DNA from 2 places in the Alkalimarinus alittae genome. Region 1 is predicted to be linked to the other one. Evidence: riboswitches for the same ligand, from Rfam matches in the RefSeq annotation. Region 1 holds a riboswitch; the other holds the start of a gene.
What was found. A riboswitch is a leader RNA that binds a small molecule or an ion and turns the genes downstream of it on or off. The one in region 1 is predicted to bind cobalamin.

Region 1 (3,385 bases):
AATGTCTCAACTAGGGCGCGGCGAGCGGGGCGAGTTGAGAATAGGGATGGAATGCCACCCGTGTTATCAATGGCTATTGAAAATAGTAGGGCCTTTTTTAGAGCGATGGCCTGATGTGGATATCGACGTAAAACAAAAGTTTCAGTTTGGCGGTATTGGGGCGTTGTTTAATCATGAAATTGATTTATTAGTGACCCCAGATCCACTTTATCGGCCAGGGCTCATTGTTACGCCTGTATTTGAGTATGAACAGCGATTAGCGATCAGCGCGCAACATCCATTAGCCAACAAACCTTACTTATTGCCAGAAGACCTGCAAGACGAAACATTAATCAGTTATCCCGTTGAGAAAGACCGTCTCGATATTTATACCCAGTTCTTTTCATTGTCTGAATTTACCCCTAAAAAGCATAAAGAAATAGAAACCACCGATATTATGATGCATATGGTGGCCGCAGGCAGAGGCGTTGCGGCTCTGCCGGGCTGGTTGATTGATGAGTATGCAGACCAACTTCCTATAAAGTCGTTACGACTGGGGTCAGAGGGTATCGCAAAACATATCTCGCTCTGTACTCGAGAAGCCGATGCCCGCTTAATTTATGTGCAAGATTTTATCGAGTCTGCCTGCAAAGCGGGCTAATTCAGCAAAGACACAATCAAACGTTGATAATTGAGTTGGCCCCATATATAGTGCCCATTCTTTGGTTTTTTACGTCTATGTTGTGTTCTTTATTTGTACAACATCGTAAAACTAAGAGGGAATCCGGTGAGAATCCGGAACTGACGCGCAGCGGTATTGGGGAACGAACGCGACACGAGTGGTTAACACTCAGGCACTGTTTTTGGTTGGTAATCATTAAACAGCAAGCCGTCGTTGTAGGCGATAAAGCATCATGCTTTTGATGGCCCCTAAGTCCGAAGACCTGCCTAAGATCTCATCATGGTGAGCGTTATCACTATGTTCTGAGAATTAATCATACCTTCGCGAAAAGGGTAATGAAAATGTGTTGCTACGTTTTTGTTTTGTGCTGTCTGGTCATCTAGACGTTCAGCCCTTTCGTGAAGTTATTGTCTTTTCCGCGAATTGAAAACAAAGGCGTTGATCATGTCTTCAGAATTATCTGCCCAAGTGGGGGTTAACCCCTCCATATCTACTCCTTCAATAACTAGCACCGAAGGGCTTAGCTCATTTCAGGTCATTAAACGTAATGGCCAAGCCGTTCCTTACCACGACTCAAAGATTGCGACGGCGATAACAAAAGCGATTTTAGCGGTTGAGGGCAGTTCTGCCTCCGGCTCAACACGGGTCAAAGAAACCGTTGATGCATTGACTCAAACGATTAGCGCTAACTTCTACAAAAATAAGCCTGAAGGCAGTGCGATTTCCATTGAAGAAATTCAAGATCAGGTCGAATTGGGCCTGATGCGACAGGGTCTACACAAAGTGGCGCGAGCGTATGTATTGTACCGCGAAGAACATAGTAAAACCCGAGCCAGTGACGAAGACATCTCGGCTCAGTCTAAGACCTCTTCCCACGCCAACATTAAAGTATTGAATGCCGATGGGTCCGAATCGCCACTCAATATCGGCCGAATCAAAACCATTATTCACGAAGCTTGCGCAAGCTTAGACGATGTGAATGCTAATGATTTGTTCGAAAAAGCACAAAACAACCTCTATAACGGCATTAAACAAAAAGACATCGCCACGGCATTGATTATGGCGGCGCGTACACGTATAGAAGAAGAGCCTAATTATGGCTATGTAAGCGCAAGGCTATTATTAGACTCGATGCAACAAGAAGCCTGCCAGTTTTTGGATATCGCGACGCCAGACTCCTTTCAAGATATGAAAAGCCTTTATGCTGATTTGCTCAGCGTGACCTTGAATAAAGGGGTGGAACTAGAGCTGATGTCTGCAGACTTATTGGCTTTTGACTTAAAGCGCATAGCCGAGGCGATCAGGCCAGAACGAGACTTTCAGTTTACCTATCTTGGCCTGCAAACCCTGTATGACCGTTATTTCATTCATTGGCGAGAAACCCGTTTTGAGTTGCCGCAAATCTTCTTTATGCGAGTCTCGATGGGCTTGGCGCTGTTAGAAGATAATCCGACAGAGCGGGCGATTGAATTTTATCATTTGTTATCGACATTTGATTACATGTGCTCAACACCCACCTTGTTTAACGCAGGTACTAACCGGCCTCAGTTGTCATCCTGTTATTTAACCACTATTCCCGATGATCTGGCGGGAATTTATGATGGCATGAAAGATAATGCTTTGTTGTCAAAGTGGGCCGGTGGTTTAGGTAACGACTGGACGCCGGTACGTGCTTTGGGGTCACTTATTAAAGGCACCAATGGCCAATCTCAAGGCATTATTCCATTCTTAAAAGTCGTCAATGATACGGCGGTTGCCGTCAACCAAGGCGGCAAGCGGAAAGGGGCGGTCTGTGCTTATTTAGAAAGCTGGCACTTAGATATCGAAGAATTCTTAGAACTACGCAAAAATACCGGCGATGAGCGACGTCGCACCCACGATATGAATAGCGCCAACTGGATTCCAGACTTGTTTATGAAACGCGTCTTTGAAGATAAAGAGTGGACGCTGTTTTCGCCTAATGACGTACCTGACCTACACGACTTATACGGCCAAGCGTTTGAAACTCGCTATCAAGAATATGAAACCATGGCGGCGAATGGCGAGATGCGCTTATTCAAAACGGTGTCTGCCAAAAATTTATGGCGAAAAATGCTGTCGATGCTGTTTGAAACAGGCCATCCGTGGATCACTTTTAAAGACCCCTGCAATATCCGCTCGCCTCAGCAACATAGTGGTGTCGTGCATTCATCTAACCTGTGTACCGAAATCACCCTCAATACCCGCGAAGATGAAATTGCCGTCTGTAACTTAGGCTCGGTCAATTTGGTTAACCATATTCATGATGGCAAGTTAGACGAGGCGCACCTGCAAAAAACCATTAAGACCGCGATTCGCCTGCTCGATAACGTGATTGATATTAACTACTACGCCGTACCACAGGCGAAAAACGCGAACTTGCGTCATCGTCCGATCGGCATGGGCATTATGGGGTTTCAAGATGCCCTCTATGCGCTAAAACTCCCTTATAGCAGTATCGAAGCGGTTCATTTTGCTGATCAGTCTATGGAGTTAATTTCATATTACGCGATTGAAGCCTCAGCCAACTTGGCAAAAGAGCGGGGGGCTTATGAAAGTTATGAGGGCTCTCTGTGGAGTCAGGATATATTGCCCATTGATTCACTTAAACGCTTGAGTGAAGAGCGGGGTGAGCATTATTCAGTGTTTGATGATTCCACACAGCTCAACTGGCAGCCCCTTAGAGATTTAATTAAAGCTAACGGT
Region 2 (3,385 bases), 1.4 Mb from region 1:
GGACAAAAAGCGACTTGTTGCTCGTTAAGCACCTGCTGAAGATCGAGTGTGCCGACCAGCATCTCTTCACTGGCACCTAAAGGCAGCGTTACAAATGGGTGTTGTATATGCGCTTCAACGGGCAGAATATCCGCCAAACCCCTAGCTAATGTAGATTTAGCTGAGCCACGCGGGCCACTTACAAGCACACCACCAATAGCGGGGTTGATGGCCGCTAGCACCAGCGCCATTTTAAATGACGCTTGGCCTGCAACAGCAGAAAAAGGAAACTTAGGCAGCAGAGCTGACATGAGCATCTATATCCTTATGTACCCAGAGATTAAGCGCCCATGCACAAGCAATCCCCAATACGATCCAGAAAATAAGATTAGCGATACCACTAGCCATAATAAACTGAAAGTGTAATTCAGTAAGGCTAGCAACAGCCGCAGGGTCTGGGTGAGCAAACTCAGGGCCATCAACATGCGGGGCGCCAACAATATAAGGTAAGGCAATGCTCAGTGCTCCCAAGATCTTAAGCTTGATCGGAGCAAAAGCCATCACAGCCAAACCAATAGCCGCGCAAACAACTGCGAATAGCCACCATAGTTGGCGATTCTCAATCACTGCTGCTTCTGTACCCGGTATTTCAGGCGGTAAACCAATACCAGGCGCCACAAAGAAGACGGCAAAACCTGCAAGTCCCCACAGCAACCCTTTTTGAACATTAACCTGAGTGATACCTTGCAACTGCAACTGACTCATCAAGGCAAGTACTACGGACGCAAAGCCTATACCCGCCAATACGTTAGACGCAACGGTGTAGAGTGTTCTTTCGGCGCCATCTTCTGGCGCCCAAGCTTCTGCATCATGATGATGCCCACTACTTTCTTCAACCCCATGGTGGTCATGAGCCGCAGCAGCGGGAGCCTCTTCAACCACCTCAAACGTCTCAGCCTCAAAAATAATAGGCGACACACCAATAACCTGTATCAAACTCAATAATAAACCAGCAGCCAAGCCAATAAACACGGCATTAAAGATAATGCGGCGAAAAACCATACAAAACTCCAACAGCAAAAAAGCTCAAGCCAATAAAAGGCTTAAGTAAGTAGTAATTTTTTAATAAAGAAAATTAAACGCTTAGTGACAAGGAAATGCTAGCGTATGCCGAGTATCGTGCGCAGCATTATGAGCCGCAGACATTGGCAAAAAACCCACAGCAAACAAAACAATTGCACCAAATGCAAATGCTGCTAGATTCTGAGCTAAAGTAGACGTCGCTGGAATAGAAAGAGTTTGTTGGTTGGTAGATATTTGTGTAGACATAAAAACCTCGAGCACCCGCCGTGCATAGTTAAATAATAGAATAAATACAGGCCGGTCTTCGGACTAAAAGAGAATCATCAAAAGATGATCGTTGTTTACACCTTCCCAGCGTGAAGCCAGTGGTTACTGCAAACTACTCTTTATTACCGCTGCGGGGGCAGTGATGGAATCGCATCGTGGCTTACCATACTTCCCGATTATCCCAAAAATAAGGGCACCTATAATTTGATTGGAATAGTACATGTATAATGACCAGTATTCAACGAGTATTATTCTGTCGTTTTTATACCCTAACCAATCGATATAAACTAGTTTCAATTTTTGAGGTCGATTGATGAACCTCTACACGCCCCCCCAAAGCAGCGAGGTCTGAATTTAAAGTGCTTGAGTACAGCATTTTAATAAACTCACTATACGACCCTTTATCAGCGCCACTAAAACAGTCGTAAAGGCCTTTTAAACTAAAGATCAGGCAATCACCTTCAAGATAAATTGATGTCAATTCAGTACGGCGAAATGTTGCAGCATCGATCTTCCCAGTTAAAACACCAGACAAAAACGAGAGTAATTCTGGATACATCACCACCTCATATAGGATTAAAGCTAGCAGCCATAAATGTCTCGATTTCCTATGGCTAGCTTGAGTAATCTAAGTATCTATCTCAAGGGATAAATTAATCAATTAAAAAGTAATAAAAATAGCCGCTTGAGTGTAAGCTTTTTGATGCGGTAGGATGAACTGTGTTTTACATAGCCTTTTAATAATCGTTATACATGCATAATCTTTCGGTAAAAAAATATCAATGATGGCACAACAGTTAATACTTGGGTTAACGCTTCTCTTTTGGTTAGGTAGCAGTATGGCAGCAGAAAAAATAGCACCCTCCCTCAATTTTAAAGACGCTAATAAAGGCCTTAATGTTTCGTTATTTTCTGCTGTGAGAGGGCAACTATCCAAACAGGGCAAGCCTCTTGAGGGCGTCAAAGTAGAACGGAGCTATCATTTCACTTGGGCCAATAAAGATTATAAAGACAAAACCTATACCGATGAACAAGGACGGTTTTACTTTTCTGAAGCCGTAAAGTTCATGCTATTTGGCCGCCTACTCCCCCATGAAACCGTCATTCCACAAACAATAACGGCATTTCCAGAGGACACACCTCAACCGATAGATGTTTGGCTAAACAGTAAACGCAATTACCGTACAATGGGGGAATTAAGTGGCTTAGACGAGTATATGATTCGCACCAACGCAGAACACGTGACGCCTGTAATGAACGCTTATACTCAAGGTGAAATAGCTCTACAATGTGACCTGAGCAATATAACGCAAGATAATGGCGACGAGGCCGATGTGCAGTATGTGACCCCTTATACGGCTGTGAAAAGCCCATGTAATTTACAACTTCCTTACCAGACTGCGGTAAACCAAGCTAAAGAAATCATTCAACAGCAACAACCAAAGATTTTACACGCACTGGCGTTATACTTGGCCAATAGCCCTACAGCGTTTAACCCCCTGCAAGAAGATAGATTTAAAAACTTCCAAGACCTTAGTTTTGAGTCTATCGATTTAATCAACCTTTATGATCACCTCGAGTTACAAAACCACCTCCAGGATTATGGATCTAACCATGTCTCGGTTGCGCTCAGCGGTGAAATAATTCTGAATATGAAAAACCCACAAGAAGAGACAGTGAAGATTCGAATGTGGTTAAACCATGGTTTTTTTCGTGTAACCCCTAAAAGTATAACGTTCTTATCCGATGATCATGCCCTGAATTTTAATGAATTTAATATCGACGCGAATAACGCGCCTTAACATTTAGCCTATAAAGACAACTAACATTATGACACTTTCAATTTGGTTAACCGTTGTGAGCATTTGTTTACTCGGCGCGATGTCACCCGGCCCCTCCTTAGCCTTGGTGTTAAAGCACACGTTAAACGGCGGACGTCAGCAGGGTATGATTACCGGTATATTCCATGGCTTAGGAGTAGGTATCTACGCCGTATTATCGGTTGTTGGCTTGGCCGCGGTTATTCATAATTTACCCAACGTATTTATTGCGATTC

Region 2: it holds a riboswitch for cobalamin, as region 1 does, so the genes downstream of both, NKI27_RS06960 (CbtB domain-containing protein) here and NKI27_RS00485 (ribonucleoside-diphosphate reductase subunit alpha) in region 1, are expected to answer to the same signal.

What each region holds. Positions count from the first base shown of each region.
Region 1 covers NZ_CP100390.1:107,685-111,069, forward strand. The annotation lists gene NKI27_RS00480 (LysR family transcriptional regulator) at 1-640, shown strand, start outside; cobalamin riboswitch at 691-945, shown strand; gene NKI27_RS00485 (ribonucleoside-diphosphate reductase subunit alpha) at 1,106-3,385, shown strand, end outside.
Region 2 covers NZ_CP100390.1:1,535,061-1,538,445, reverse strand. The annotation lists gene NKI27_RS06970 (AAA family ATPase) at 1-290, opposite strand, end outside; gene NKI27_RS06965 (CbtA family protein) at 271-1,041, opposite strand; gene NKI27_RS06960 (CbtB domain-containing protein) at 1,123-1,308, opposite strand; cobalamin riboswitch at 1,341-1,545, opposite strand; gene NKI27_RS06955 (hypothetical protein) at 1,592-1,888, opposite strand; gene NKI27_RS06950 (transthyretin-like family protein) at 2,169-3,131, shown strand; gene NKI27_RS06945 (LysE family translocator) at 3,160-3,385, shown strand, end outside.